DNA from 4 places in the Paenibacillus agaridevorans genome. Region 3 is predicted to be linked to each of the others. Evidence: predicted binding sites of a transcription regulator. Region 3 holds the regulator's gene; each other region holds the start of a gene.

Region 1 (7,620 bases), 4.0 Mb from region 3:
CGATAGAACAATGGCGTCCGAAGCTCTTTCTCCAGCAGCTTTATTCTTGCCGTGACATTGGATTGCACGTAGTTTAGCTCCAATGCGGCTTTACTGACACTACCATGCGTTGCAACCGCCTGGAATATTCTCAAATCATTAAACTCCAATGCAACCTCGCCTCTGTTCTCCAATGGAAACATGTTTTTCAAGTATCATTATAAATGATGAAGAAAGTAATTTTCAATCATTTTACTATATCCATTCTCCTTCCTATAATGAGTGATGTACAAAGGATTGGGCAGAATTTCTATAGGGAGAGGCTACACATGCTAAACAAACAAGTCATCATAGGTTCCATTCTCTGTCTCATCGCCAGTATGTCATGGGGAGCGATGTTTCCTGTTGCACACATTGCGTTGCAGCAAATTGATCCATTTTATTTTTCATTTATCCGATATTTTGCCGTGGGCGTCATTCTTAGCGTGCTGCTTTGGATAAAAGAAGGGAAAACGGCATTCCGTCTGGAAGGAAAGGGCAAGACTCTATTGTTTTTTGGAACGATGGCATTTGTGGTCTATAATATGGCCATTTTCTTCGGGCAGCAGCTCATGGGGGAATCCGGGACAATCGCCGCCTCCATTATGGAAGTGCTCATGCCGATGATTTCCGTTATGCTCTTGTGGATCACAACCAAAAAAGCACCGAATACATACACGCTCACAAGTGTAGGTATCGCGCTCGCCGGCGCTTTGCTCGTTATTACCAATGGGAAATTGACATTTTTTATGATGGCCGGGCAACATCTTGTTCCTTTGCTTCTGATTTTCACGGGAGTTGTGGGATGGGTCGTGTATTCGATGGGGGAGAGCCGATTTAGAGATTGGTCGATCCTGCGTTATTCCACACTCACATGTTTGCTAGGAACTGCAGTGTCTTTCATTATCGTTATGCTTGCTTCCGCCTTTGGGTTGGTTCCCGTTCCTGGCTGGCACACGATACTTTCGATTAAATACGAAATGTCCTTTATGATTCTACTGCCAGGGCTTGTAGCCCTGCTGTGCTGGAATTCAGGGATCAAACGGCTATCGCCGCTTAACGGCATCTTATTTATTAATTTTGTTCCAATTACTACATTCGTCATTATGGCCTTTCAAGGCTATCAGATTAGCAGCTACGAATTATACGGCACGCTGCTCATTATCTTTGCCTTATTACGGAACAATATGCACCAGAGGAAAGCACAGCGGTTAAAAGACAACAAAACCTATTCCGCTAGCCCTGTAAAAGAACGATCAGAGGCAGCGCTCTGATCGTCCTTTTTTTCGATGAAGTTTTCTCGGAATTGGTTTATTTAACTAACAGTCCCGCATCTGTTGTCGGATTTTTGGGTTTGCGATGGAAGAGACGATCAAGCCCTTTGTGCATAAGCGGAAGGACGTAACGATCTAATCCAAAGCGGCCAGCGTTCGTGCCGGCGAAGATGACCATCAATCCAAGAAGCAGAAGCCACGGGTTCGTGCTTACGGTACCTGCGAACATAAACATGAAGTTCATTAAGGCTCCGAAGAATGCGGCGGTAAGCGTTAGTGTACCAAGGATGAGTCCAAGTCCTACCAGGAATTCTCCCCATGGTATAGCGACGTTAATGAATCCAACGTTCGGTAATGCAAAGTGTTCTACAAATGCAGTGTAGGTAGGGTAAACCGCTTCGCCTGTAGCTTTATCAAGCACCGGGTTGTTTACGGCCGCGTTGAGGAAACCCGTTGCATCGAAAGGCGTTGCTCCCGTAATTTTATGCCATCCGGCGTCCAACCATGCGAACCCAACTACGAAGCGAACAATAGTGACTAGAATACCAGCGATTTTATTCTCTCTCCAAAATTTTAACATGAAACTCACTCCCGTTCTTCATTATTAGCAGCGGTATTAACTTTGGCGTTAGATCAGCTTCAATCTCGCTGATGGTTGAGATCGTTGTATATGATTCATCAGGATCACCGTCCTCGTTAGTTTCGATTGATGATTGCTTCTTGTTGATGTCTTTATTATAGAACGTAAAAACGGTTGACATTGTGATTCAAATCACAAAGTTAAGGGGTAATATTTGATCAATTTGTGAATAGATTCACAATGATCGGCGTGTAACGAAACCGACACCAATTGTCACATACAGCACGTTGCTCAAGAAGGCAGCAGTGGATGACAAAAAAAAGGAGCTAAGCGAGAACAAGCCGCTTAGCTCCTTGGTTTCTTGCATGTATTATCCTTTTTTGTTCACTTAGCATCAAAGCATTAAGGCTTCAATACGGATACGAGAGTTTCGTTATCCCCGGATATGACCGTCACTTCGGGCGGTAATTTCAGGTCTTTTACGAACAGCGTTTCTCCGATTTCCATCGCGCTGATGTCGAGCTCGACCACGGACGGCAAGTTCTTAGGCAAAGCCTCCACTTCCACATAGGGGTCTTCGACCTGCACGACTCCCCCCGACTTTGTTCCAATAGGGCTGCCCAATAGCTTTACCGGAAGCTTCGTACGAATAACTTCGCCCGACTGAACAAGTTGGAAATCTACATGCAGCAGCTCGCCGGTCACCGGGTTGCGGTGAAGGTCCTCCAGCAATACCGTCAGGGAATAGTCATCTGCCAGCTTAAGCTCGATAAAGCCGGAGCCCCCTTTCTTTAGCCACTTTTCAAATTGCTTGGTGGATATATGAATGATTTCGTTTTCTGCGTGTTTTCCGAATACGACCCCGGGCAAACGACCCTCCCGACGTAAATTCCGCAGTCCGGAAGATTTCAATCGCGGACGTCTTTCTGTATGAATGCATGCAGCCATGCTCTACCTCTCCTTTACATGAGTGATTTTAGCGCTGTAATAGCAGCGGTTGAACCTCCCCGGCACGGGGATAAATAGAGAAACATAGCATCACAACCTCCATGTCCTTTCGGATAGATAGACATACATTAAATGTAAAAACCCGCAAATACAGACCAAGGCACCCCACTCCTAAGAGTGGAATGCCTATGGGTTTCATTCACCATATCATAGATTGTCAGCCGTGTCGATACGCTCCGGCAAAGGATTGTTATCCGCAAACAAATCCGGATTATCCTTGAGCATATCCGTAATGACCTCCGCCACCAAAGCTGCATCACATACCCTAACGACGGCATCTCCCAACCGCCCTTTATACATCGCTCCCTTGCGTTCAAGCACTTCGTCCACTTTCCAAAAATGCTCGGACCACGATAGCCCGCAATGTCTGCGGGAAGGCACAGGGATTTCGGTTCCATCAGCCAAAACCGTATACAGCATCTGGTGATCATCCGTTAGTCTTCCGGGTATATCCACCCATTCCTCGACGCCATGAATAAAGGTGTTGCGCTTTAAATCGACTCCGACCAACATAATCGTTGCTTTCCGGTCAAGCAGCTTCCCCCAACTGGAGCCTCTGGCGCATGGAGTATCGAAATGATGGTCGCTGTTTGTAAATGCAAGTGCATCCCTCCCCAGCGCCGCCACGGAATGAGTGGGATGCCAAGAACGCGCCACGCCCGGCCTTTTGCGAAAAAGTTCGGGCAAAATGCCGACGCAAACCGGCGACTCCTCCACGTAGAACCTCGGATTCTCAGCATTTATATGCGACCATGTATGAGTGGGCAACACTAGCAGCCCATCCTTCATATAGTCGGACAACACGTCCAGGACCGTGTCCGCGCCGCCATCGACTTGTCCCAGACTTTTCATCGACGAATGAACCAATAACGTGCCAGCCGCATCAATGCCCAGCTGTTCTAATTGCATCTGCAAGCTCTCTTTGGTGTGCAACCTTTTCCCCTCCAATCGTAATAGCCTAACCGTTACCATCCTGATTCCCAATTCAACTCAATTTACGTCGAGTATATTTCTCAGTCCATCCAGGTTGCACACAATTATTTTTCTCTGATCATTGCGTATCAATTGCTCGTTTTGTAATTCCAGCAATAATTTCGTCACGGTTTCGCGTGCCGTTCCTGTCATATCCGCCAATTGCTGATGCGTTAGCTTCAAATCAATTAATATACCATCCGCAGAGGGTACGCCATGTTGTTCGGTTAGTCGCAGCAACATGCGAGCAATGCGCGTGCGCACGTCGTGAATGGTCAGGTCCATGATTAATTTATTGGCATCGCGCAGACGATCCAAAGCCGTTCCCAATATACCGATCAGGATCTCGGGCTTGCTATTGACTAAAGGAATGAAATGGCGTTTTTTCAAAATGCATAAAGTAGACTTCTCGATTGTCCTCGCCGAAGCAGAGCGTACTCTTTCATTCTGCAGCAAAGCCATCTCTCCAAAAAAATCCCCTTCTCTAAAAATAGAAAGAACCACATCCCTGGAGTGATTATCTTGATAAATTTGAATCACTCCGGATATAACCAGATAAAGCTCATCTCCTTCATCGCCTTCTAAAAAAATAGACTCGCCTTTTGTATATACGCGCTTGCTGCATAACTTGGAAATTTCAGTTAGATATTCATCATCAAGTTGCTCGAAGAGCGGGAAATTTCGTAATAGCTGCAGATTCATCTTCAAAGCCTCCTGTACGAGCCATAATTGGAAAGGGCCATCCTCCGGCAGCCTGTTCAGCCACGCCAGATATGACCCTTTCTTATACGTGTTTTAAATCGCTTTTCACCTTTCAACCAGCTTGCTCCGTATTAAGGTTAACGCTTCCCGCGCTGCCTTTTCGCCCATGGCCATGTTATGGTTAGACAATTTAAACGATACCTGATTTGTCGTTATTTCGGGCCTAAGCACGACATCCGCGATTTGCGCTTCTTCCGAAATAATTTTTCGGCTCATAATTTCAATCGTGTTGAGGATCGCCACTACAAAGCTTTTTGGTTCTCCTAACACCGGCGTACTCAAATCAACGGCGATCACCACGTCGGCCCCCATGCTTTTGGTTAGCGCAACAGGAACAGGATGAACCACCGCGCCATCCACCAGGTAGCGTTGCTGATACTGAACCGGCTTGATGAAACCGGGGATCGCCGTCGAAGCGCAAATCGCATGGGAAACTCTTCCTTTATTGAAAATGTGCGCTTCGCCGCTCACCGCATCCGCAGCTACGGCGGCAAACGGAATCGGCAAGTCCTCAAAGTTGACAGGACCGATATATTTTTCGACAAAACGCGCCATTGGATGATTGCTTACTAACGCCTTCGGAGGCATCACAAAGTTAACAAGCTGCCCCCAACGAACGGTTGGCAGCACCTTCTCGAAAGCGGAAACAGGCTGCCCCCCGGCGTATAACGCCCCAATAAATGCCCCTACGCTTGTCCCTGCAATGATGTCGATGGGGATGCCTTCTTGCTCCAACAGCTTAATAACGCCAACATGCGCGGCCCCCCGCGCGGCGCCGCTGCCCAGCGCAAGCCCGATCCTCGGCCTTGTTCCCGGCTCGCGGTTCCTTCCGAATCGCAGATGACGCTTAAGGATCATTCGATTACCGCTGACAACATGCGCTTCCTGCACGACCGTTTTCAGTTCCTGGACATTGCCGTCAAGATACGGATAGACCGTCATCATATTCATCGCGTCATGGGAGATCAATTCCTGCGGATCATCCGAACCCGCGGCCGATAGGAACGTATGGACGAGCTCGGGGATGTCCTCCTTCCGCTCCCTGAGCGGAATCATCTTTACCTCTAGTGCATGGGTATCCGGTTTGTCGCAGGCTGTCATGAGGATACGCGTATTCTCTGAAGATTGGAGCAATCGACTTACCAATTCCATCGGCATTGAATCCACATTTTCCAGTACAATGGTTCCTTCTCTTGCCGCCCGCACTTTCATATCCCAATCCTCTTGAAGGAAGTTTGCCCCGTCCAAGCTTACGATCGGATATTCGGCGCGCCGGGACAATCGATGAATTTCGTATGCGACATGCGACTTGCCGACGCCTTTCTCGCCCACGATACATACCGGGTCTTCCCGCTGAGCGCATTCTGTCATGTCTCTGCGGAGCCCATGCATAAATTTGCTGCTGCCAACCAACGGTCCATATTGCGCCTGCCGCTCCAGCTCCAGCTCCCGCATAACGGCAAGGCTTCTCGTATATTCCTCTGCCACCCGGTCGTTGGACTCCTGAATGCGCTTGATCATCGCTTCGGTCATATGCTGCCGGAACGTAGTGCTCCGATCCATCAATAACAGCAACCCTTGCCGAGGCATTGCTACCGTCTCTACCGTGCCGACAGCCTTTACGGTAGCACTTACCGTTTTCCCCGTCAGACAGGACATTTCCCCAACGAAATGTCCTCGCTCCAAATTCGCCACGAGAATCTTTTTTTCATTCTCCAGGTACACATCCAATTTGCCGGACAACACGATATGGAAGACTTCGCTCGATTGCCCCTGCTTCAGAATAATCATGCCGTCAGTAAACGAATGTTTCGTTAAATAGGGGTAGATCGATTGCAAATCTCCTTGCTCTAATTCTATCAATAACGGGTAATCCCGTATTTCGTCGAACTTCAACGGATACACCTCCCCCTGAGTCAGCGTAGCCTTCGCTCCTTTCATTTTATGGCATCCCTCCCGGCTTTACAACGTTAAAGAAAAAGGCGCCCTAATGATTCGTTAATTAGACTTATGTCACTTGATTGTCTGGAAAAAGTTTGCTATTATGACTATTATGTTGACGGTTTGAGTCTATGAGATAACCCGAACAATTTGATCCGCTCGCCCGCGAGCCTATCTTATTGTTGGGGTTTTTTTATGATTTTTTGTCAACATGCGGTTTATTAATCGGACTCATTCGGGGAAGGAGGCGTTATTGGCAGCTGAGACCGGCTCGACTGGATTAAAAGCAATAATAATCTCGCCAAATAAGAGGAGGTTTTTTGTATGCTTCAAGTTCAAACGTCGACGTTTATGAAGAAACAAGTAAAACGGATTGGGTTGGTTATTTTTTCCATTATGTTATGGGGTACGTCGGTTATGTCCGCATTTGCGGCAACTCCCCAGAAAACGGTTAATGCTTCGGCAACCCTTGCTTACAATATTCTCGGCCTTAATCACAATAAAGTTGTTCAAAAGGCTTATATCGGTTCAACCTATCTTTATGTAACCCAACGGGATGAGGGAAACTGTTATCTCTCACGATTGTCAATCAGCGGCAATAACGCCACGTATATGGACGAAATGGCCGTTACCAATGCGGGGCATTGCCAGACGCTTGATATGTACGAATACAATGGCGAAAATTATTTCTACTTCAGTTCAAAGGCGGATCCCTCCACCGAGCGTTACTGGTCGCTCCAGGTCTCAAGACTGCAGTACTCTCCCGGTCAAACCTACAACTACACCGATCTTCATCGATTTACCTACATGAATTATGCCAACGCTGCCGGTACGAAATTGGGGGATACCTATCGGGTTGATGGCGGAGGAAACGGCAGTTATACAATCTTTCGCATACAAACCAAACAAAAAACGGTTACATGGTCCATCTACGACACGGATAAATTAAACCAGTTGCTGGACAATAACCAGCAAGTACGAATGGACAGCGTGGCAGCAAGAAATGCGATCGTTACGAGCTTTACGCAGTCGGGAAGCGCGATCGTCAGGCCGAACGAATCTTTC
Region 2 (7,620 bases), 2.7 Mb from region 3:
GGCTGGCAGCGGACTGCACCAGGGTCTCGCTGTCCAAACATGAACTTCTCCAAGCGCTAGAGGCTTACAGGACGATCGATATCCGGTACGATGGCCCCAAGTTTCTCAAGAAACCGAATCACAAAAAAAATTGGGACGGCGAGCGTTCGGACAAATACGTATATCAGATGCGCCGCGAAGGAGAGGAGCGTTGGCTCTTGATTGCCAACGGCAGAGCCGAGGCGAACGAGGATCTTGTATCGGAGGATCAAGTGCTGATCACGATCGCGGGCGAATGGAAGGCGGAGCTTCTCGACACCCTCTCAGGTGATTTGCATCCTATCGAGACCGGTTACGGGGACGGCTTTACTGTTCTAAAGCGGAGGATGTATGCCCACGACAGCCTGTTGCTGCATCTTGTCCCGGCATCAGACGCAAAGTATGGCGAAAACTCGGAGGAGCAAGCGAGACAAGCTTCGCGGGTATTGGAAGAACGTAATCTGTTCGACGTGCCGGTCGAAATCCGGTTGGAGGAAGACAACGTGCTGCTGCTCGACTTGGCTGAATATCGTCTGAACGGAGGGGGTTGGCAGCGTACGGAGGAGCTCCTGCGCATCGATAACTTTTGCCGCGCGATTGTTGGGTACCCGGAACGAAAGGCGGCGCTGGCGCAGCCATGGGCGCAGGAAGCGTCGTTCGTCGGCGAAGTCCCGACGCTAGAGCTCAGGTTCACGGTGCATTCGGACATCCGCTGCGAGAACGCCGGCCTGGCTTTGGAGAATATCGATGGGACGGATATTATCGTTAATGGCATAAAGCTGAGCAAGGAGAAGCAAGGCTATTACGTGGACCGCTCCATTGAGATATGCAAGCTTCCCCCGCTTGAGCCAGGAGCGAATACGATCGTATTAAGCCTGCCTTTCGGACGCAAGACGAATGTCGAAGCCTGTTATTTGCTCGGCTCCTTCCGCGTGGAGACGGCCGGCGCAAGATCCAGAATCGTTGCTCCGTCAGCCGACGGCTACTTCGGATCGCTGACGAAACAAGGCATGCCGTTCTACGGCGGCAACGCCTTCTACTCGTTCGAGCTGGAACTGGAGCAAGGCGGATACGAACTTCAGGTTACGAAGTTCAGAGCTCCGCTCCTGGAAGTGCATGTAGACGGGAAGCCGATCGGAGAGATACTATTCTCGCCGTACGTTGTCCAGTTCGACATTGATGAACCCGGCGTACATCGCATCGAAATCAAAGCTTACGGAAGCCGGATCAATACATTCGGCACGGTGCATAACTGCGACGAGCGAGAGGTGTATTTCGACCCTAATGCCTGGAGAACCGTCGAAGACGGTTGGGCTTACGAATATCAATTAAAGGACACCGGGATCGGCAAGGCTCCCGTGCTCAGACGAATCGCGCAGAACCATTCCAGTCATGGAACGAAAGGATTGTGAGTCATGAAAGCCATTCATATTGCTGAACCGCTATCCGTCAAGATGATTGATGCGTCGATGCCGGAACCGCAAGGGAACGAAGCTTTGATTCGGGTGAAGTCGGCGGGAATATGCGGCTCCGATATCGGCGCTTACCGGGGAGTGAACCCGCTGGTCAGCTATCCGCGCACGATCGGCCATGAAATCGCGGGGGAAGTTGTCGCCATCCCTCCTAACGATAAAGGGATTCGTCCGGGGGACAAAGTGATCGTGGATCCTTATTTATACTGCGGCCAATGTTATCCCTGCACAATCGGCAGAACGAACTGCTGCGAGCGCTTGCAGGTGCTGGGCGTTCACGTGGACGGAGGCATGTCGGATTACTTCTGCCATCCGGTCGACATGTTAGTGAAGGCGCCGGACGACATGGCCTGGGATGTCATGTGTATGGCGGAGCCGTTGACTATAGCCTTGCACGGCCTGCATCGCACTCGTCTGCGGCAGGGCGAGCACATCGCCATTATCGGAGCGGGAGCGATCGGTCTTCTTGCCGCGATGGCCGCCATCCAATACGGAGCGGTTCCGATCGTCATCGACATCGTGCAGGCGAGGTTGGAGCAAGCGCGCGCCATGGGCGTTCAGCATGTCGTAAATTCATCGTCGGAGAACGCCGAGGAGGCGATTCGACGTATAACCGGCGGCAGAAAAGCCGAAGTTGTACTCGAGGCTTCCGGTGCAAACGCGGCGGTCCGGATGACGCTGGATCTTGTCTCCCATGCAGGGAGAATCGGGCTTACCGGATGGCCCAAGCAGGAGACGCCGCTGCCTACGGATTGGATTACGAGAAAAGAAGTCGATATCGTCGGATGCCGTACGAGCGCCGGGGAGTTCGAGGAAGCTGTCGAGCTTATCCATTCCCGCAAGGTGGATGTTCGCAAGCTCATTACCGCGACCGTTCCTATGGATGAGGCCGCGCGGACCATACAAGATATCGAGCGCAACCCGGATCGTTATCTCAAGGTGATCGTTATGCTTTAGCTCATGATACAATAGGCACTATAAGGGGTGAGAGGGTTGTTTATCTGGAATGGGACAAGAATCGTATGCACTGTTTTGCCGCTGGCCGCCGCTTGGCTTGCTTTAGCGGGCTGCGCGAGCGGACCAGACGATCAAGCGGCAGAGCCATCCGTCGCAGGCGAACATCGCATTACCGTATCGATGTACGACCGGGGCAACATTCCCGAAGAGATGGGAACTCCCACGCAGAACATGTGGGTAGACTGGGTGCGGGACAACTCGGGCATCGATGTCGAATACGTCGCCATTCCACGGGGGGAGTCGGTGCCCAAGTTCAATATTTTATTGGCGTCGAACGAAGCTCCCGATCTCATTACCGAGTACGATTCGGAGTTTATCCATAAACTGTACAATCAGAAACAGATCATGCCGATAGACGAATTGATTGAGACCTACAGTACCGAATATAAGCATGTGCTCGAGAAATTTCCGATCCTGAAGAAGCTGTCCACGCAACCCGATGGGCATATGTATGCCGTGGGAAGGGTGCAGGGGTATTTCCCGTTCACGTATTTGTTCATTCGGGAGGATTGGCTGGATAAGCTGGAGCTAGACGCGCCGCGCACGACGGAAGAGCTGCTTCGGACCGCGATCGCGTTTGCGAAGCAGGATCCGGACGGCAACGGGTTGGACGATACGCAGGGCATCAACATGAGCGGATTCGCGCCCGATGTGATCAACAGCATGTTCCAGAACATGAGCTGGGTATTGGAGGACGGAGAGATCGTACGCGATTGGGAACGGGCGCAAGCGGCGTTGCAGTTCAAGAAAGCGTTGTTCGATGCGGACGCGATCGACAGGGATTATTTGACGGACAAAAATGGAAGAAAGGCGGAGCAGGATTTCTTAAAGGGCAAGATCGGACTTTATGCGTTCGCCGGAAACGCCAAGGAGATTTACGATGCGTATGCGCGGCTTCGCAGCAACGTCCCGGAAGCCGTTATCGCGCCGATCGCGCTGCCCGCAAGTCCCTTCGGACAATTCAGCGCGCAGTTTAACCCCCCCTTCCAGCTTAGCGGCGTTATCAATGCAAAGGCGAACGATCCGGTCAGCGTCATCCGGTATATCGACTTCATGAGCAAGGAAACGACGGAAGCAACGTTTAAGCACGGACTCGAAGGCGTGCATTACCGGCTGGACAATGGCGTTCCGGTGACGATCGACAAGGACAAGTACGACAAAGAGGTGTCATGGCTCGGCGACTTCCGCACAATCGGGCCGCAATACCATACGACTGAATTCGAGAAGTACAAGCAGGATATGGATCTGAACAAGCCGTTCGACCGGGAAGTGGACGACCTGCTAAGCGATGCGCTCGGGCTGTATATCAGTCCCGAACGTCCCTACGCGGGATTTACGCTTGATCGGTATATGCCCGCATTGCCGAATGAGATCGAATTTATCGATTCCAATGCCGAACGCGCCATTCTCGATATATGGAATCGGGCGATTCTGGGCGGCGAAGCCTATTCGGCCGAACAAGCCGTGCAAGATGCCCGCAAGGCCTGGGAGGACGGGGACGGGGCTCAAGTGGAGCAATGGTACAGGGACTGGTACAAGGAGAATAAAGACAAGTGGGTATTCACGGAAGACTTGTACGATGTCCGAATTCGCTCCGAGTTCGAAAAATAAGAGAATTATCGCAACTTCTGTTCAACGAATCGCCGCAAATCATGTGATTGGTATCACAACCTTTCCTTGCAAGGGTTCATTATAATGAAGACGAACCTAATGAGTGAAGGGGATGAATCGTATGATAACCGTAATTCAAAGCGAACAGCGGGTTGGCGATATCGTCGCGCAATATACTCAAGCAAGCAACGTTTTTAAGGAGCTCGGCATCGATTTCTGTTGCGGAGGCAAACAAACCTTATCCGATGCGGTTCGAAAGAAGAGACTCGACGAGGAAGAGGTTTTGTTTCAACTTAACAAGGTTTGCACCGAGTCGCGGCCGGCATGGCCTTTGGATTGGAAGCAGGATGATCGGAAATTGACGAAATTAACCGAGCATATTATTCTTCAACATCATGATTTTCTACGCAAAGAGCTTCCTGTTTTACGTGATTTCGTCAATAAGGTTGCTCGGGTGCACGGCGAGGTTCATCCGGAATTGAAAGAGCTGCAAGTCTTATATCATCAATTAAGCGCGGAACTGCTGGAGCATCTGAACAAGGAGGAGCAGCAATTGTTCCCCGCGATCCGCAAGGCCGAAGAAGAGGGATCGGCGAGCGCGCTTCTAGCTGCACTTCAAATATTGGATGCCCTTGAGGCTGAGCATGACGAGGCGGGTGACCTCCTTAGCCGCATGCGCGAGACAACAAAGGGCTATATGCTTCCAGAGGAGGCGTGCATGACGTATACCATTACGTTCCGTAAATTGGAGGAGCTGGAGAGCGATATGTTTACCCATGTACATCTGGAGAACAATTTGTTATTCCCTGCTCTTGCCGAATTAAGATAGCTTTTTCGCCATGCTTCCCCTATATTTCTCGGAATGAAATAAAAAAAATTGAATCTGGCATATCACTGCGTTACAGTGGTAGCGAGGATAATGAATAACGGGCAGGGGGAACGGTCATGACATGGCGATACGACTTCGGAACGGAGAACGAGCCGAAGGAGGGCTACATCAAGATAGGGGCGGATGCCCTCTATCATGCTGAGCAAGGTTATGGGTTCGGGGACACATCGAAAGTGGCGGGCATCAGACGAAGCGGCGAACCGTTTGTCGGAGATTTCTGCATCCCGTTCGATTCGGTGTTTCTCACGGATGTGCCGGACGGGAACTATATCGTTAGAATCTGTATGGGGGACGAGTTGGCTCCTACGGTTACGACGATTCGAAGCAACGGAGAAAGGCTTATGCTTAGGGATGTCCGTACGGTTGCGGGACAACATACGTGGCAACAATTCGGTGTTAACGTGCAGGGAGGGCAGTTTCGGATTCGGTTCGAAGGCATCGCTCCCCGCATTAACGCGCTCGAAATTACGCCATCATCGGAGCAGATTACCTTGTTCCTGGCGGGGGATTCCACGGTGACGGACACGGAGCTTGGGGGATTGCCGCAATCCGGCTGGGGGCAGATGTTATCGTATTGTTTCCGTCACGACGTAGCCATCGCGAATCATGCGAGGGGAGGCCGAAGCTCCAAAAGTTTTATCTCTGAGGGACGCCTGGACGTTATCGCGGAGCTGATCAAGGAAGGCGACTATCTGTTCATCCAGTTCGGCCATAACGATCAGAAGACCGACGAGGAGCGGCATACGGACCCTAGGACGACCTATCCGGAATATCTCATGAAATACGTGGAGACGGCGCGGTCCAAAAACGCGATTCCGGTGTTGATTACGTCCGTCCATCGGCGCCGCTTCGACGAGCGGGGCAGGCAGCTGGATACGCATGGCGAATATCTCGACGCCGTCCGAGAACTCGCCGCTGCCGAGGGCGTCGCCCTGATAGACCTGGCGGAGAAGAGCAAGGCATTGTTCGAGGAACTGGGTCCGGAAGGGACGAAGTCCGTCTTCCTTTTCGGAGCGCCGGGAGAATGGATCAACTACTCCAACGGCGTGCAGGACAATACGCACTTCCAGGAGCGGGGCAGCCTTCGGATCGCGCAGCTGGTCGCTGAGGGCATTCGGGAGCTGAATTTGCTGCCGCTGGCGATATTTTTGAGGTAGCGTTGGCCGAAAGGAGAACGCTAGCCGAGTTCGAATAACGGTTTTGCATGTCGGCACCCTTGTTTTTTTGACGGATTATCTGACGGATCTGCTTCTTGAACAAGGAACAAGCCTCTTCTCGCGGGAAGAGGCTTGTTCTATTTGGCGATAAATCCTACCTCGACCGGCTTGACTTCCGTAAAAGAGCGTTCCATCGCCAAAGCGAGGCGAACATCGGCTAATGCTTCGGTCAAGGAGTAGAAGGAGACGCCTTGCCGCAGGTAGGTATCCATCTTGACCAGTGCGTCTGCTATGCCGATCTCCTCGTCGGAGAGCGGATAAGGGCTGAACGGGTTCCGATACAAGACATTCGCGCCCGCTCGGATCTCGAGCAGCGACAGGGGAGACAAGCTGCCCTCCTGTCCGTTCTGTACGCGTTCGAGGCTTAAGGATTCGAACAGGCCGGGCCCCGTCTTACGCACGAGGGCATTGTCCCGGATTTCGCCCAGCGTACCGCGAATCAAGATTCGATTGGCACGAATCTGCGAGAAATATTGCGAACGAGAGAAGTCGAGTACGGCGCTCTTGCCCGAGCTGAAGCGAAAGATGGCGATCTCTTGCACCTCTTCGCCTTCCCGGTCATCCGGAACGGTCTGATCCCGATAGGGGACATCGCCGATGGGCATGCTGAATCGACTGCCAATGATCTCGCAAGACTGTGCCGGGTCGATGGCCAACCACTTCCGAATCAGGCTGACGCCGTGATAACCATGACCAGCGGATACTTGCACGTGGTGCACGTCGCCGATGGCGCCGGACTGCAAGCAGGCGGTACGGGCTTGATGATGAGGCTGCAGCGGGTATTGCTCGGCGACCTGAATGCGGGCATCCGACGAGGCGATCGCCGTCAGTTGATCGAATTCGGTCAAGTTCGTTGCGGGCGGCGTTTCGGCCAGCACGGGAATTCCCGCTTGAGAGAGCTCCGAGAGCCAGGCGGGGACGCCGTTTTTGGACACGGCGAGTACGAGAAAGTCGCTGTCTCTCGCCAATTCATCGGCAGAACGGTAGACGGCGACATTCCACTTGGCTAACAGCTCTTCGTATTTCTCGGGATGACGCAGCAGGATGCCGCTCACGCGGAACCGATGGGGCAGCATGGCTGCAATGCGGAGGTAAAAGGTTGCCCGCCATCCGCCTCCAATTAAGCCGAACGTAATTACAGGTCGCATAATGATTCCTCTTATTCGTTGTATTTGTACCTCTATTCAATACATGCAATCCTCATCCCACAAATCACTCGCCTATCTGCCACCACTTCTCACCAATCAACCGCCTGTTTGCCTCCACTTCCCGCCATTCGACCGCCTGTTTGCCTCCACTTCCCGCCATTCGACCGCCTATTTGTTTGCGCGTCTCAGCAGTCGTCGGCAACGATTTGGCCCTTTGCGTATTGTTTGGGTGTGACGCCATAAGTACG
Region 3 (7,620 bases):
GATGCCGGTTTCTTAAACGGCGCGCTGGAGAAATGCGGATATTTGCCTTTCACCGGCCGCAAGCTGGATACGATCGAACTCCTGCGAGTATTATATCCGACGATTACATCTTATCAATTAGGCGTTGTAGCGGCAGCGTTCGGCATTACGCATGATCATCATCATCGCGCGGATAGCGACGCGTTTGCGACTGCCCATATTTTTATCGAGGCTGTGGGCAAGCTTTGCACCTTGCCGCTGCTTACTTTGCAGCGGCTCGTTGCGTTGATCGACGAATCCAGGGACCTGCATTGGTTCCTTAACGTCAATCTTAATCTCATGGAGCGAACCGTCGTGTTCGAGTCCAATGAAGTGGATTATTACCGGCAATTTGCTCTTAAGGCGCGAGAATGGAATGAAGAACAGCCTGCCAGGACTAATGGAGCGGGCTCGGCAATACCGAAGGACATGAACTTCGAGGCTTATCTCGATGCCGTTCGTGCCAAGTTTCAAGAACGTTTTCCGGATTACGAAGAGCGCGAGCCGCAAAAGCTGATGTTTCATCACGTATACGAAGCGCTCGCAGCCGATCAGCACCTCTTGATTGAGGCAGGAACGGGCACGGGCAAGTCGCTGGGGTATTTGATCCCGGCCCTGTATTACGGCGTGCAGAGCGACAGCAAGATCGTCGTCAGCACGCATACGATCAATCTTCAGGAGCAACTGAGAAGCAGGGATTTGCCGCTGCTGTCCGACGTGCTTCCGTTTCCCGTAAAAGCCTCCATTTTTAAGGGGAGAGGGAACTACTTATGTTTGCGCAAATTCGAGGGCAAGGTCAACGCCCGGGATTTGGTTTCTCCTGTAGAAGATGCGATTACGGCATCCCAGATGGTCGTCTGGTTAGGAGAAACGGAGACAGGGGATCAGGAGGAGTTGAACCTCGGCAGCCGAGGCTCTGACTTTTGGTCTACGGTATCCAGCGATGCGGACTCCTGTCTTAATCGTGCTTGTCCATGGTTTAAGCGCTGTTATTACCATCGTGCCAAACATGAAGCGAACGTTGCCGACGTCTGTATTACGAATCATTCCTTGTTATTTACCGATGTGCAGGCCGATCATCGCCTGCTGCCCGCGTATTCTCATCTTATTATTGACGAGGCTCATCACGTAGAGGAAGTGGCGGGCAAACATCTGGGGATGAACGTGAATTATTTCTCACTCGTACATATTGCGACCCGGTTGTTTAAGGACAATCGAACAGGGTTATTGCCTTTACTGCGTTCCAAGCTGCAGAATGAAGGCGATGACCATGTACAAGCATGGACGGAGACGATTGATGAAATCATCCCGATCTTTCAGGAGATCAGGGAGCATTGGGACAAATTATTCGAGATGCTGTACGCAATGATGGGCGAAGGAGCTGAAGGCGCCACTGATAATGGCGCGGTTTCATCATCGGTCCTTAGACTCCATCATTCCGAGCTTCCTGCAAGCTGGGATGATGCGAGCGGCGTCGAGAATAATATTTATGTCGAGTTAGCGCGTGTTATCAAGACGATGGAAAAAATGATCAACGACATCAAGGAGCGGGTCGATGATCTCTCCGTTCAGGGAACGATTACCGATCTTAACGGTTCCATCCGGGATTTGACGCGTTTAAAAGACGAGCTTCGTATCTTTATGAAACTGGAGCAGTCCGGTTTTGTTTTCTGGATGGAAGCCAGCGCGGTATACCGCTACCGATCGCTGCATATGTACGCGGCACCCGTCGATGTTAGCGAACAGCTTCAAAAGTACTTTTTTGACGCCAAAGACAGCATCATTATGACCTCCGCGACATTAACGGTGCAGAAATCCTTCCAGTACGCAGAGGAACAGCTAGGCCTCCACGGCTATGAGACGCAAGGCAAGCTCAAAACCGTGCAGTTGCCGTCTCCTTTCCGTTACAGGGAACAGGCGCTGGTGATGGTCCCTCGCGACTTCCCGGTGGTTAAAGGCGCATATGTAAACGACGCGTATCTGGATAAGCTGGCGGCTTCGCTGGTCGATGCCGCTCTAGAGACAAAAGGGCGAATGCTGGTGCTCTTTACTTCTTATAAGATGCTGAAGCAAGTTCACGAGCTTATGAAAATAGGTCTGGCCGCGGCAGGCATCGGCTTGCTGGGACAAGGGATCGACAGCAGCAATCGAACCAAGCTGACGAGACGTTTCCTTCAACAGCCGGAATCCGTGCTTTTGGGAACGAGCAGCTTCTGGGAAGGCGTCGATATTCCAGGCGAAGCGCTTACCTGTCTTGCCATCGTGAGACTTCCGTTCCAGCCTCCTAATCATCCGCTCCAAGAAGCAAAGGCGGAGCAACTGCAGCGACAAAAGCAGAATCCGTTTATGAAGCTGTCCATCCCGCAGGCCGTCATCCGGTTCAAGCAAGGATTCGGCCGACTTGTCCGCACCTCGCAGGACAAAGGCATTGTCATCATCTACGATACGCGCGTTATCGATGCTTATTACGGCAAACATTTTCTCTATTCGCTGCCAGGTCCCAAGATCGAAACGATGTTTACGGATCAGATGGTGCCTAGAATTAGAGAATGGCTGGGAAAAGACAGCGCTGCGGCGAGCGAACCAGAAGCTACGAAGGAGGCAACAACTTGAAGCAGACCAAAATATCCGAAGCGGTCGTGCGCCGACTCCCTATCTATTTGCAGGTGCTTAACGAGCTGGACAGCCGCGAGATCCAGACGGTATCCTCGCAGGAGCTTGGGGTTAAGCTTGATCTTAACCCGGCTCAGATTCGTAAGGATCTCGCGTATTTCGGCGAATTCGGACGCAAAGGCATTGGTTATGACGTTGTCTATTTGATCGAAATCATTCGTCAAATACTCAAGGTGAACCAGACGATCAAGGTCGCGCTGGTTGGAGCCGGCAATCTGGGTCATGCCTTATGCAATTACAACAAATATTCCAAGGACAATATGAAAATAACGGCTGTGTTCGACGACCATCCTGCCAAGATCGGAACGAATATCAACAATTTGGTCGTTCAACCCATGAGCGAGCTGGTCGCAACGATTGCGGAGCAAAAAATTCGGATCGGCATCATCACTGTCCCAGCGTTCGAAGCTCAAAACGTCGTAAATCAATTCGTCTCGGCGGGGATAGAAGGCATTTTGAACTTCGCCCCAGCGATTTTGCGCGTACCGGATGAAGTGCGCATTCACAATGCCGATTTCACAAGGGAACTGCTTAGCCTCGCGTATTATTTGAACCATGAAGGAGAAGATTCGGATGAAACAGCTATGGATTAGAAATGGCTTGTTCGTGACGATGGACGACTCGACCCCGGTCATTAAAGGTCATATGGTCATCTCGAACGATGCCATTACATATATCGGCGAGCAGGAACCTGAGCCGCAAAGCTTGTCTGAAAGCGTAGAAAAGCTGGATGGCAAAGGACTGGCCTTCCTGCCCGGACTTATTAATACGCATGGTCATGCGGCGATGTCGCTCCTTCGCGGATATTCGGACGATCAAAATCTGCAGGTATGGCTGGAGCAGAAAATGTGGCCGATGGAGGGCCGTTATGTTGCGGCGGATACGAGAGCCGGCACAGCCCTGGCCATCGTCGAGATGCTTCGTACGGGAACAACGACCTTCCTCGATATGTATGATCGAATGGATGAAGTCGCGAAGGTGACGGAGCAATCCGGCATCCGCGGCGTTTTGATGCGCGGCGTTATCGGCCTATGCTCGGAAGAGGAGCAGAAAGCGAAGCTTGAGGAAGCGATTGCATTCGCTTTGGAGTGGAACGGCAGGGCAGACGGCCGAATTACAACCATGCTGTCGCCGCATGCGCCATATACTTGCCCTCCCGCATATATCGAAAAATTTGTACAAGCAGCCCATGATCATTCTTTGGCGCTTCATACGCATATGTCCGAGTCTCGTGCAGAAGTGGAGCAGAACGTTAGGGATTACGGCGTTCGGCCTGTTGAGCATCTTCATCGGCTGGGTTTCTTTTCGCGCCCTGCGTTGGTCGCCCACGCCGTTCATCTGAACGTCGAGGAGATTGCAATGCTAGCAGAGAACGGCGTCTCCGTAGCGCATAATCCAGTGAGTAATCTGAAGCTGGCCAGCGGCATTGCCAGGCTTCCGGAATTGCTTCGTGCCGGCGTCAAGGTCGGTCTCGGAACGGATAGCGCGGCCAGCAACAATAATCTGGACCTGTTCCAGGAAATTACAATGGCAGCCTTGCTGCACAAAGGCGTATCCGGAGATCCCACTGCCATACCGGCTACGGAGGCGCTTAAGCTTGGGACATCGCTCGGAGCGGCTTCCATCTGGAAGGAGAAGGAGATCGGCATGCTCAAGGCGGGGATGAAAGCTGATATGGCTGCCGTCAACATCGACCAGCCTCAGTACTTCCCGCTCACTGACATCGTCTCGCATCTTGTCTATGCGGGATCGGGCAAGGATGTTCGCCATGTGTGGGTCGGGGGCAAACAAGTCGTGAAGGATGGACAATGCACTTTGCTGGACGAAGAAAAAATTCGCAAGGAAGCGCAAGCCGCATTCGAGCGGCTGCTTAACGGCTAATGCGCGCCACGGAAAGAAAACGACGTCCGTTTATGACACCGGCCAAGTGGATCTGGCTGGTTAGCGCCGCCCTGTTGACTTTCTTGATCTGGTTAGGGCTTTATTACCGCGATATACAGCTGCCGCACTGGTCGGCAGAAGCCGAAGCGAAGCAGCGAATCGTCGCAACGGGGGAAATATCGAATGTAGAACGGCTGAACAAACATATCTGGGACGAGACCGTATGGGTAGGCTTCGGCGCAGGGGAACAGGATGATTATCATTACGTATTCCTGCGCAGCGACGAAACGACGCTTACCGTCGACGCTTCCGACGTGCTCGGCGAGGATGAGCTCAAAGCTCAGTTCCGTTCAAGCAAACCTGGGTCGAATATCGTTCGGGTACAAGCCGGATTATTCCGGGGAGCTCCGGCATGGGAGATTTATTATTCTGCAGCTTCCGATGGAGGCGTTCAATACTTCTATGATTTTTATACCTTCGACAAAGATGGTAAGCTAATCGATTCCTATCGGCTGCCTTCTTCATAAAACCATATCATAAAATTAGGCGGGACCTTCCATGGTCCCGTTTCCTGTTTTTACACCCCGAAATTAGCTGCAAAATGTGATATACTATCGTATAGACGAGTTGATAGATAAATATTATATATAAATACTATACATTGGAGGGGTTAGGAGATGAGAAAACCGCGCGTATTGCCGCTAGCGATTACCGTTGTTGTCACTGCCGTACTGTTGTTCGGAGGTTTCGCCTTGTACAAGCAGATGGTCGTCGCCGCGCCTCTTGCCGATAAACTGGAAGAGATGAACGGAGTAGCGGAAGCATCAAAGCCTGAGATTGGACAAAAAGAATTAAAGGTGAAGCTGAAATTGTCTGCAGATGCCAGCCTTCGGGAAACTTACGGCAACGCGGTGAAACAAACGGCTGGCGTCGCCGGGGGCAAGAAGGTGATGGTACAAGTGGAGAGCGATCCCAATGAACAACTTGAACAGCTCTGGTACGGCGCGATGTTCGAAATCGCGGAAGCGATGGAGACGAAGGCCTACTCCACGATTCCTGCAGCTATGGAGAAAGCCGTCGCCGGCATGGATGGCGTAACGACGGTGACGGAGATGGATGAGAACAATGTATATATTACGATCCGATCAGAGCAAGAAGGTACGGCCAAATACGTGGTGTTGCCGCGAACGCCTAATACGATGGAGGTGTGGTAATGCGCAAATACGGAATGGAGATCGGGATCGGAGTCGTCATCGTCGGCCTTGTATTCTTGCAGATGCAAGGCTATAACGTGCTTCCATTCGTCTTGATGGCTGCAATTGCCGGCGTACTCTTGTTTATGGCGCGAGGCAAAGGCAAGCTCGCTGCATTATCTGGCGGCGAAGGACGGAAGGAAGTGAAGTCGACATCATTTACCTTCGAACAGATTGGCGGACAAAACCGCGCAAAGCAGGAGCTGATAGAAGCGCTTGACTTTTTGGTCAAACGGGATCAGATCGAGAAGCTGGGTATTCGTCCGCTTAAGGGCATACTGCTGGCAGGACCTCCGGGTACAGGCAAAACCTTGCTTGCGAAGGCGGCTGCGCAATATACGGATTCCGTCTACATGGCGGCATCGGGCAGCGAATTCGTTGAGATGTATGTCGGCGTCGGAGCCGGGCGCATTCGCGATTTGTTTAAAGAAGCACGAGCCAAAGCCAAAAAAACAGGCAAATCCAGCGCTGTTATCTTTATCGATGAAATTGAGGTTATTGGCGGGAAGCGGGACGGCGGACAACACCGCGAATACGATCAGACGCTGAATCAGCTGCTGACAGAGATGGATGGCATTCATGGCAACGAATCTCCGCGCATTCTTATCATCGCCGCTACGAACCGCAAGGAGATGCTGGACAGCGCGCTGGTTCGCCCTGGGCGCTTCGACAGGCATATCGGCGTCGATCTGCCCGATAAAAAGGGCAGACTTCAAATTCTTCGGATTCATGCGTCCAATAAACCGATTGATGAGAGTGTCGATTTGACAGGCATTGCAGAGCAGACCTTTAGCTTCTCCGGCGCACAGCTGGAATCTGTCATGAATGAGGCGGCCATCTATGCCTTGCGCGACAATGCGGATTCCATCACCTCCGGTCATCTTCATATGGCAATCGACAAGGTGATGCTGGGAGAGAAAAGCGACAAGGAAACATCCCTGGAGGAGCGAAAGCGGGTTGCGCTGCATGAACTGGGACACGCCATAATGGCGGAGCTTGTTCGTCCCGGGAGCGTATCTCAGGTAGCTTTGTCGCCTCGCGGCGGCGCTCTGGGTTACGTGCGTCATCAGCCCTTGCAGGATCAGTATTTGTATACGACGAAGTTTCTGCACGAACAAATCATGATTGCGCTTGGCGGAGCTGCCGCCGAGGAGATTTTTTATGGCGAACGCAGCACGGGCTCGAGGGGAGACTTCGACCAGGCGGTTGGCATTGTAAAGACGCTGGTGGAATCAGGCTTGACGGATGCGGGCATAATCGATGCATCCATGATGACGCCGGACAAGTGGTCGGCCGTGACGAATGGGATTTTGGATGATCTCATGGGTCGAACGAAGGAGCTGCTGAATTCGCGTCAAGAGGTGTTTGGGCAGGCTTTGCAGACGCTTCTGGATGAGGAAAATGTGGATGGAGAACGGTTTAGAGACTTACTTCACAATTCCGCCGTTGCTTAACCGTATTTATTACAAATTCAAGGCGAACCTATGGTTCGCCTTCTCTTTTGCCCAAAAAACGTTATAATAAAGAGGAACTATCAACCTAGAAGGAGCAAATGCATCGCATGATAAAGAAAGTTGGCGTTATAGGGATCGGAACGATGGGACAAGGCATAGCTGAGATGTTGGCTTCCAAGGGTCTTGATGTCTTCATCTTGGAGCAATCGGAGGAACGTCTGAGGTACGGGCTTCAAATGATCGAGATTAGTCTGGACAAACAGATCGAAAAGTGGGCGCTTACCAACTCGGAGAAGAAACTTATTCTGTCACGAATTGACTCCGTCTCTTATTACGAAGAA
Region 4 (7,620 bases), 1.9 Mb from region 3:
TTCCGACGTTGAGCGTGCTGACAATTACGTCGAACGTCGTCTATGGCAAAAAGACGGGAACGACGCCTGACGGCCGCAAAGCCGGAGAGCCGTTCGCGCCAGGGGCGAATCCGATGCACGGCAGGGACCGCAAGGGCGCCCTCGCTTCGCTGGCTTCCGTGGCCAAGCTGCCTTACGAGCACAGCCTGGACGGCATATCGAATACGTTCTCGATTATTCCCAAGGCGCTTGGGAAAGAAGAGGATGCTCGCCATCGCAACCTGTCCGCGCTGCTCGACGGTTATGCCGCTAGCGGCGGCCATCATCTAAATATCAACGTTTTCAATCGCGAGCAGCTTCTGGACGCGATGGAGCATCCGGAGTCGTATCCTCAACTCACGATCCGGGTCTCGGGTTACGCGGTCAACTTCATTAAGCTGACAAGGGAACAACAGCTTGACGTCATCGGGCGCACATTCCACGGAGAAATTTAGATTTTGCATGCGATAGGAGCGTGGCACTCATGTCAGGACGAATTCATTCGATAGACACTTTTGGAACGGTGGACGGACCGGGTATTCGCTTTGTCCTGTTCATGCAGGGCTGCGCCTTGCGCTGCGGCTTCTGTCACAATCCCGATACTTGGGACACGGCGGGAGGAAAGCAGGTGGAGGTAGAGGATATTCTTAGCGAGATTGAACCGTACTTGCCATACTACCAGGGTTCGGGAGGAGGCATTACGGTAACGGGAGGCGAGCCTACCCTGCAGGCGCCGTTTGTCGCCAAGCTGTTCAAAGCATGCAAGGAGAGGTACGGACTTCATACGGCGCTGGACAGCTCCGGCTTCTGCGACCCTTCTCATGCAGGGGAGCTGATGAGTTATACGGATCTTGTGCTGCTGGATCTGAAACAGCTTCATCCGGATAAGCATGTCCGGTTAACCTCGCAGCCCCATGATCGCATTCTGAAATTCGCAAGCTGGCTGTCGGAAATCCGCAAGCCGGTCTGGATCCGCCACGTCCTAATACCCGGATATACAGACGATAAAGAGGACTTGAGCCTGCTGGGGCAATTCGTGGGCGAACTAAGCAATGTCGAACGGCTCGAGCTGTTGCCGTACCACGAGATGGGCGTGTACAAATGGGAGCGGCTTGGCAAAGACTATCCGCTGGCAGGCGTGCGGCCGCCCGATGAGGAAGAAGTCAAACGGGCGCGTCGCATCATCGAGGAGTCCGCCCGCTCAGTCGGGACGGCTCATGCTTGACAGGGATCCTCGCCATCCGTCGAATATTCAGGGAGATTCCTCCCGTTTAATCAGTGCATTCCCCGATGCGGCTGCCGCGGTCCATAGCGTATGATAAATATAGAAGAAACGTACGGGAGGGATTGGCGTCATGACAGTGACTGCGGGAAGACAGAGCGGATTCGGAGCGATATTGACGGACGAGAGCTTCGAGAGGCTGCGGGGCATCATGTACATCAAGAACGTAGAGAAGGGCAGCTGCCTGTTTTGGGAGGGAGACGCAGCCGACAAGTTGTTCTACATTTTCGAAGGTCGAATCAAATCGACGAAGATGTCTGACGCAGGCCGTTCTTTGACCCTCTATCTGCATCAAAACGGAGATCTCATCGGTCAGATGGAGCCTTTTAAAGATTCCACGCACAGCACCTCTGCAGAGGTGACGGAGGATGCCAAGGTGGGCGTTATTCAGCGCAAGGATCTGGAGACTCTGCTCTGGCAGCATGGCGACCTGGCTTTGGAATTTATGAAGTGGATGGGGCTGATGCATCGGCTGACCCAGACGAAATTCCGTGATCTCATGTTGTTCGGCAAGACCGGCGCCCTCTGTTCGCTGCTGATCCGTCTATGCAATTCTTACGGAGAAGAGAACGAAGAAGGTATCCGGATCGATCTGAAGCTCAGCAATACCGAGATGGCGGACATGATCGGCGCAACCCGCGAGAGCGTCAACCGGATGCTTGCCGATCTTAAAAAGGAAAATGTGATTACGTACAAAGACGGTCACTATACCGTTAATCGGATTGAATACTTGAAGGAAGTATGCTGCTGCGAGAATTGTCCGAAGGAAGTATGCCGAATGTAACGTAGTTGGGAGTGCGTGTCCAAAAGTCCGGTTTAAGACTTTTTGACCAATCTCTAGAAGTCCCCGCCCGCAGACAGCCGGCGGGGACTTCTCGTTAACGATGCGGCCGGGCGCATACCCAGGTGGGGACAAGCGAGGCTTGAGAGGAGGAGCAATTGTGGAGTCATGGGAAGATCTAAATGGTTACGATAGGTTGGCAACGGCGCTGGAAGATGCTGCACGGGAGCTAGGAGGCGATTTTGCGGCATTGGCGAAGTTTGTCTTCCCCGAGCGGAGAGGCATATGGATCGGCACTTATGGTGCAAGCAGTTCGCGCCTTGCGCGAATGGAGCTGAGATCGGGCTTGGGTGTAGGCGGCATGGCTATTCGGCTCGGAGTACCCTATCAGGCAAGCACCGAAAAAAATGCCCATATGCTTGGCGAATGTCCCGTCATGCTGGCAGAGCGGCTGGCAGCCGCGATCGCCATTCCTTTGCCTGCGCCCGCGAACGAATACGGAAGCAGCGTTCTTGTGGTTGGCAGAAGGGAGGAGGCACATTCGTTTGAGGAGATAAAAATTCGGCAAATTTCCTCCAAAATGCCTTTATGGATTGAACTATCGGCACTCTGGCGGTATGATGGGGGGAAATGGAATGTCATGATGAATGGAGGAGTGGGATGATTAGGATTGTCATCGTGGATGACCATGCCATGGTTCGTTCCGGCCTGAAGATGCTGCTTAGCAGCAAGGGAGAAATCGAGGTCGTGGCAGAAGGCGCCGACGGAGACGAAGGCATTCGGGCGGCGATGGAGCATCATCCGGACGTCGTCCTTATGGATCTGAGCATGCCTCAAGGGAAAGACGGAATTACAGCTGCGTCGGAGCTCAAAAAGCTGCTGCCCGATGTGGCTGTTCTTATGTTGTCGATGCACGACGATTCGGAATATCTATTCCGCGCGATTGAGGCGGGGGCATCGGGGTACGTTCTAAAGAGCGCTCCCCACGAAGAGCTGCTGAACGCGATTCGCACCGTATCTTCGGGGGCAGCTTACTTGTATCCGTCGGCAACCAGGCAGCTGATGAATCGTTATGTGGCTGGCGCGAAAAAGGATGCAAGCGACGCCTTCGACTCCTTGTCGGAGAGAGAGAGGGAAGTGCTGTCCCTTGCGGCCAAGGGGTATGGCAATAAAGAGATCGCCGAGCTTCTCTTTATTAGCGTGAAGACGGTAGAGTCTCATAAGAGCAACGTCATGGAGAAGTTGGGACTGAAGACCCGGCCGGAGCTGATCCAATACGCTATGAAGAAGGGACTGCTGCAATTTGACTAAAGGCGAGAATGCTGGGGAGAACCTTCAAGGCAACAGAATGATTGCGGGGCGGGTCGACGCTTTGTTGTCCCAGCTGGCAGACCATGTAAGTGACGTGAGGTTCCGCGAGGAGCTGCGCCAGTCGCTCAAGCAACTTGCGGACGTGAAGTTTGCGCTCGATGAATCGTCGATTGTAGCCGTTACGGATGCGAGAGGCAAAATCGTATACGTGAATGATAAATTTTGCGAAATTTCCAAGTATCCGCGCGAAGAGCTGATGGGAAAAGATCATCGGATCATTAATTCAGGTTATCATCCCAAGTCATTTATGCGGGAGCTTTGGGCGACGATCGGTTCGGGCAAAGTATGGTCGGGCGATATTAAGAACCGCGCCAAAGATGGATCGAATTATTGGGTCAATACGACGATTGTGCCTTTTGTCGGCGAGAACGGAAAACCGTATCAGTATTTGGCCATCAGAAGCGAGGTTACCCGTCTCAAGAAGGTGGAGGAAGAGCTGAAGGAGACTCTGGAGAAGGTGTTGACGATCCAGGAGGACGAACGCAAGAAGTTTTCCAGGGAGCTCCATGACGGCATCGGACAAAGCTTGTTCTCGTTGCTCATCCAGTTGGATCGCGTTATTGCGAATCCGGATCGGGAAGTCGGCGATTTGCGGTTCTTGCGGGAAAATGTAGCCGGCATCATCGAGGAGGTCCGCGGTCTTGCATGGGAGCTGCGCCCATCGGTATTGGATGATATGGGCATTGAACCGGCGATTCGCTCGTACATCGGCAATTATGAGTCGCATTACGGCATCGAAATCGATTTTAAATGCAAGCTTGCGACCCGTCTCGGTATCCGAGTCGAGACGGTGATGTATAGAGTTATCCAGGAGGCGCTGACGAATATCGCCAAGTATGCAGACGTGTCCGATGCCGCGGTATCGATTCTTGAAGACAGCGAAGAGGTTGTAGTCCGGATCGTCGATGATGGCGCCGGCTTCGATACCACTGCAGTCTCTGTAGGCGTAGGACGTTTTAGCATGGCGGAGCGGGCCCGGATAGCCGGAGGCAGTCTTAACGTGGAGTCGGAGCTTGGCAGGGGGACGATCGTTACGCTCAGAATTCCGCATTCGCGGAAAAATTAATACATTGTGATTTAAATCACATACCCATTCAAAATCGTAGCTTATAATAAGAATCAAGAAGGAGGTTGAAGGCCATGAACAAAACGGCTTTCGTCATCGGATGCCAAGGAATCCGCTTCGCCAGAGTCAAGCGGCGATCCTGCCGCAGAAAATCGCAAGAGTCGTATTCGTCTAAATGACGGATTCCTCTACTCAATAATGTGAAATAAATCACATACTATACTATGGGAGTGAACAATCATGATGAAATGGTTGAGAGAAAATGTGTACGCTGCTGGTATCGTAACGATTGTAAGGTTGATTGTCGGCTGGGCTTGGCTGGATGCGGGCTTCCATAAACTGAAAGGCGGCTTTGACGCAACAGGATACTTGAAAAACGCCGTTGCCAACCCTGTCATGGATAAAGCAACGAACGAACTGGTGTATCCGACATTCACCAAATTCATCGAGCACTTCGCATTGCCTAACGTAAAGCTCATTAACATCTTGATCCCCGTCGGTGAGTTCCTGGTCGGCGTAGGGTTGATCGTCGGCGGACTGACGGCGGCGGCCGCTTTCTTCGGACTCGCGATGAACTTCATGTTCCTCTTCGCGGGAACGGTAAGCACGAACCCTTGGCTGGTACTGCTGGGCGTAATCGTACTCCTTGCAGGAACCAACGCCGGCAGATTCGGACTTGACCACTACCTGCTGCCGATCATTCGCAAAGGCTGGCTTCGTGTAAAAGGCAGAGGCGGAGCGGCGGGAACGGGAACAGGTGCGGGAGCGGGCGGCAAACTGAACGGCAATACGCTCTAATAAGATCACAATTCAAGGAAGCGGAGGCGTTGAACATGACTGCACAGGCAAAGAACGAGGACGTCGACAACGAGCTGACCCAATTCATGCTGCATCATTGCTATACCTGTCCCGACGCGAACGAGTGCGACACGGAGGCCAGATGCCGGGCTTGCATGGAGGAGAAGCGAGAGAAGAGGGAGGAGGAAGAGGGAAGGCAGCTGACTCGAAATCAATTAAAAGAATACGCGCTGTAAAGCGCGAAGCGCCTCAAGAGGCCAAGGGAAACCACGGCGCCTGAGGCGCTCTTTTTTTATCGTACATTTGAAAATATCGCGGATTCTGATAAACTATTAGCTATAGGTAAATTGAAACAGGAGGAATAGGACATGTATGAAGCAATGGTATTGTTACACGTGTTAGGAGCAGTCGGAATGGGGTTTTATGTCGTGCTGCCGATTATGCTGGGGGGAGCCTCCAAAAGCGACGGGAACGGACAAGCCGGTTTGGCGAAGGGACTATTATCCGCCAATCGCATTGCGCAATACTTTCTCATTGTGCAGCTGCTGACGGGCGGATATCTGATGTCCCAAGGCGATTACGCCGTCGCATGGATGATTATCATAACGCTCTTGTTTCTTGGCATTGCCGCTCTCGGCGGAATCGCATCCAAGCCGCTTAAGGGAATCGTATCGGCTATCCAGTCGGGTCAAAGTACGACAGCTTACGTCAATAAGGCAAAGATCATGAGCTTGATTATTCTCGTGCTATATGTAGCAATCGTTTATTTTATGGTATTCCGATTCTAAAATCATAATTTGAGTTGTCAGTACATTGAGGGGGAAGTTGCCGTGCGTGAGGGTTCACCACAGATTGTAACGTTCGGAGAGACAATGGCTCTCTTTATGCCGGAGGAGCACAAAGCGATTGAGAGGGCTTCCAAGCTGGAGCAAGGATTCGGAGGCGCGGAAAGCAACGTGGCCATCGGACTCGCGAGGCTGGGTGCCTCCGTAGGCTGGTTCGGCGCGCTTGGCAACGATCCGTTTGGCAAGCTGATCTTGAAAACGCTTCGCGGCGAAGGCGTCGATGTATCCCGCGCCAATCTAAGCGGCGAAGCACCGACAGGGATGATGTTTCGCGAGCATGTGGCGGGCCGTCTCGCCGTCCATTATTTCCGCAAACATTCGGCTGCCAGCCGCATGCGTCCCGAGGATCTCGACGAGGACTACATCCGCGGAGCAAAGCTGCTTCACATCACCGGCATTACGACCGCGCTCAGCGATAGCTGCCGCAGTACGGTCCGCCGCGCCATAGACGTCGCCAAGGAAGCGGGCGTGCAGATTAGCTTCGATCCTAACCTTAGGCTGAAGTTATGGTCCATCGAGGAAGCTCGCGAGACCTTGCTGCCGCTTATACAGGAAGCGGATTATTTCCTGCCGGGCTGGGACGAGCTGAAGCTGTTGTATCAGACCGACGATTACAAGGAGGTCAAGGCCAAGCTTGCAGAGCTTAAGGCAATCAGCGTAGTGAAAGGAATGGGAGACTCGACGATTGTGCTTAATAAAGGCGAAGAGACATCCGTTCCCTTCTACCCTGCGGAGCAGGTTGTGGATACCGTCGGCGCAGGCGACGGCTTCTGCGCGGGTTTCCTTGCGGGTCTGATGAAGGGCATGTCGCCCGTAGATGCCGTTCGTCTCGCCAGCATTAACGGATCGCTCGTCGTTCAGATGCGCGGCGATTGGGAAGCGTTGCCGGAATGGGAAGTCGTGGAGCAGCGGATGTCGGCGAAGGCGTGGGTGGAACGCTAATGACGACGGAGCTTACCGGAGGTTCCAAGGGCCAGCGACGGAGGGAAGCGATTCTGCAGCTGCTGAAGCAGCAAGGACGCATTACGATTACGGAGATGGTGGAGCGGTTCGGCTGCTCGGAGGCGACCGCGCGCAGAGATTTGGAGCAGATGGAAGGCGTATATCCCGTTATTCGCACGATCGGCGGAGCCATGTACGATGGCATGGGGACGATGCGAGAGCTGCCTTTCGCGGAGAAGGAAGGACTCTCTATTCTCGAGAAAGAGAAGATCGCGGCGCTTGCCGCGACACTGATTCAAGAAGGGGACGTCATCGGCCTTTCCGGCGGGACGACCAACTTCCTGCTCGCGAAGCTGCTCAAGCTGCGCAAGGGCATTACCGTCGTGACAAACGCGGTCAATATCGCGATGGAACTGGCAGGCAGTCAGATCCAGGTTGTCGTCACGGGCGGCATTATGCGCCATAACAGCTTCGAGTTATGCGGGCCTTTGGGCGAAGGGATGATCACGAATCTCCA

The links. Region 3 encodes Rex, which represses fermentation and respiration genes when NADH is low (regulators of the CRP and FNR family bind a similar motif). Its sites were predicted from a motif close to TTGTGAAATATTTCACAA; they were not measured.
Region 1: the regulator Rex is predicted to act here: its motif matches at 2,096-2,113, upstream of KJW29_RS26960 (DoxX family membrane protein).
Region 2: the regulator Rex is predicted to act here: its motif matches at 4,160-4,177, upstream of ric (iron-sulfur cluster repair di-iron protein).
Region 4: the regulator Rex is predicted to act here: its motif matches at 4,717-4,734, upstream of KJW29_RS03180 (DoxX family membrane protein).

The regions. Positions count from the first base shown of each region.
Region 1 is NZ_CP075889.1:6,723,907-6,731,526, forward strand. It holds gene KJW29_RS26950 (LysR family transcriptional regulator) at 1-149, opposite strand, end outside; gene KJW29_RS26955 (DMT family transporter) at 309-1,292, shown strand; gene KJW29_RS26960 (DoxX family membrane protein) at 1,330-1,872, opposite strand; gene KJW29_RS26965 (50S ribosomal protein L25) at 2,275-2,820, opposite strand; gene KJW29_RS26970 (AAC(3) family N-acetyltransferase) at 3,028-3,813, opposite strand; gene KJW29_RS26975 (Crp/Fnr family transcriptional regulator) at 3,871-4,554, opposite strand; gene KJW29_RS26980 (patatin-like phospholipase family protein) at 4,660-6,555, opposite strand; gene KJW29_RS26985 (helveticin J family class III bacteriocin) at 6,907-7,620, shown strand, end outside.
Region 2 is NZ_CP075889.1:6,714-14,333, forward strand. It holds gene KJW29_RS00025 (glycosyl hydrolase family 2 protein) at 1-1,430, shown strand, start outside; gene KJW29_RS00030 (alcohol dehydrogenase catalytic domain-containing protein) at 1,434-2,447, shown strand; gene KJW29_RS00035 (extracellular solute-binding protein) at 2,484-4,118, shown strand; gene ric (iron-sulfur cluster repair di-iron protein) at 4,240-4,947, shown strand; gene KJW29_RS00045 (rhamnogalacturonan acetylesterase) at 5,064-6,164, shown strand; gene KJW29_RS00050 (Gfo/Idh/MocA family protein) at 6,302-7,372, opposite strand; gene KJW29_RS00055 (AraC family transcriptional regulator) at 7,558-7,620, opposite strand, start outside.
Region 3 is NZ_CP075889.1:2,689,699-2,697,318, reverse strand. It holds gene dinG (ATP-dependent DNA helicase DinG) at 1-2,631, shown strand, start outside; gene KJW29_RS11185 (redox-sensing transcriptional repressor Rex) at 2,628-3,284, shown strand; gene KJW29_RS11180 (amidohydrolase) at 3,259-4,572, shown strand; gene KJW29_RS11175 (hypothetical protein) at 4,605-5,099, shown strand; gene KJW29_RS11170 (hypothetical protein) at 5,250-5,786, shown strand; gene KJW29_RS11165 (AAA family ATPase) at 5,786-7,279, shown strand; gene KJW29_RS11160 (3-hydroxyacyl-CoA dehydrogenase family protein) at 7,387-7,620, shown strand, end outside.
Region 4 is NZ_CP075889.1:787,801-795,420, forward strand. It holds gene pflB (formate C-acetyltransferase) at 1-473, shown strand, start outside; gene pflA (pyruvate formate-lyase-activating protein) at 503-1,243, shown strand; gene KJW29_RS03160 (Crp/Fnr family transcriptional regulator) at 1,374-2,084, shown strand; gene KJW29_RS03165 (hypothetical protein) at 2,242-2,745, shown strand; gene KJW29_RS03170 (response regulator transcription factor) at 2,742-3,392, shown strand; gene KJW29_RS03175 (PAS domain-containing sensor histidine kinase) at 3,430-4,518, shown strand; gene KJW29_RS03180 (DoxX family membrane protein) at 4,759-5,316, shown strand; gene KJW29_RS03185 (hypothetical protein) at 5,352-5,552, shown strand; gene KJW29_RS03190 (hypothetical protein) at 5,685-6,104, shown strand; gene KJW29_RS03195 (sugar kinase) at 6,147-7,103, shown strand; gene KJW29_RS03200 (DeoR/GlpR family DNA-binding transcription regulator) at 7,103-7,620, shown strand, end outside.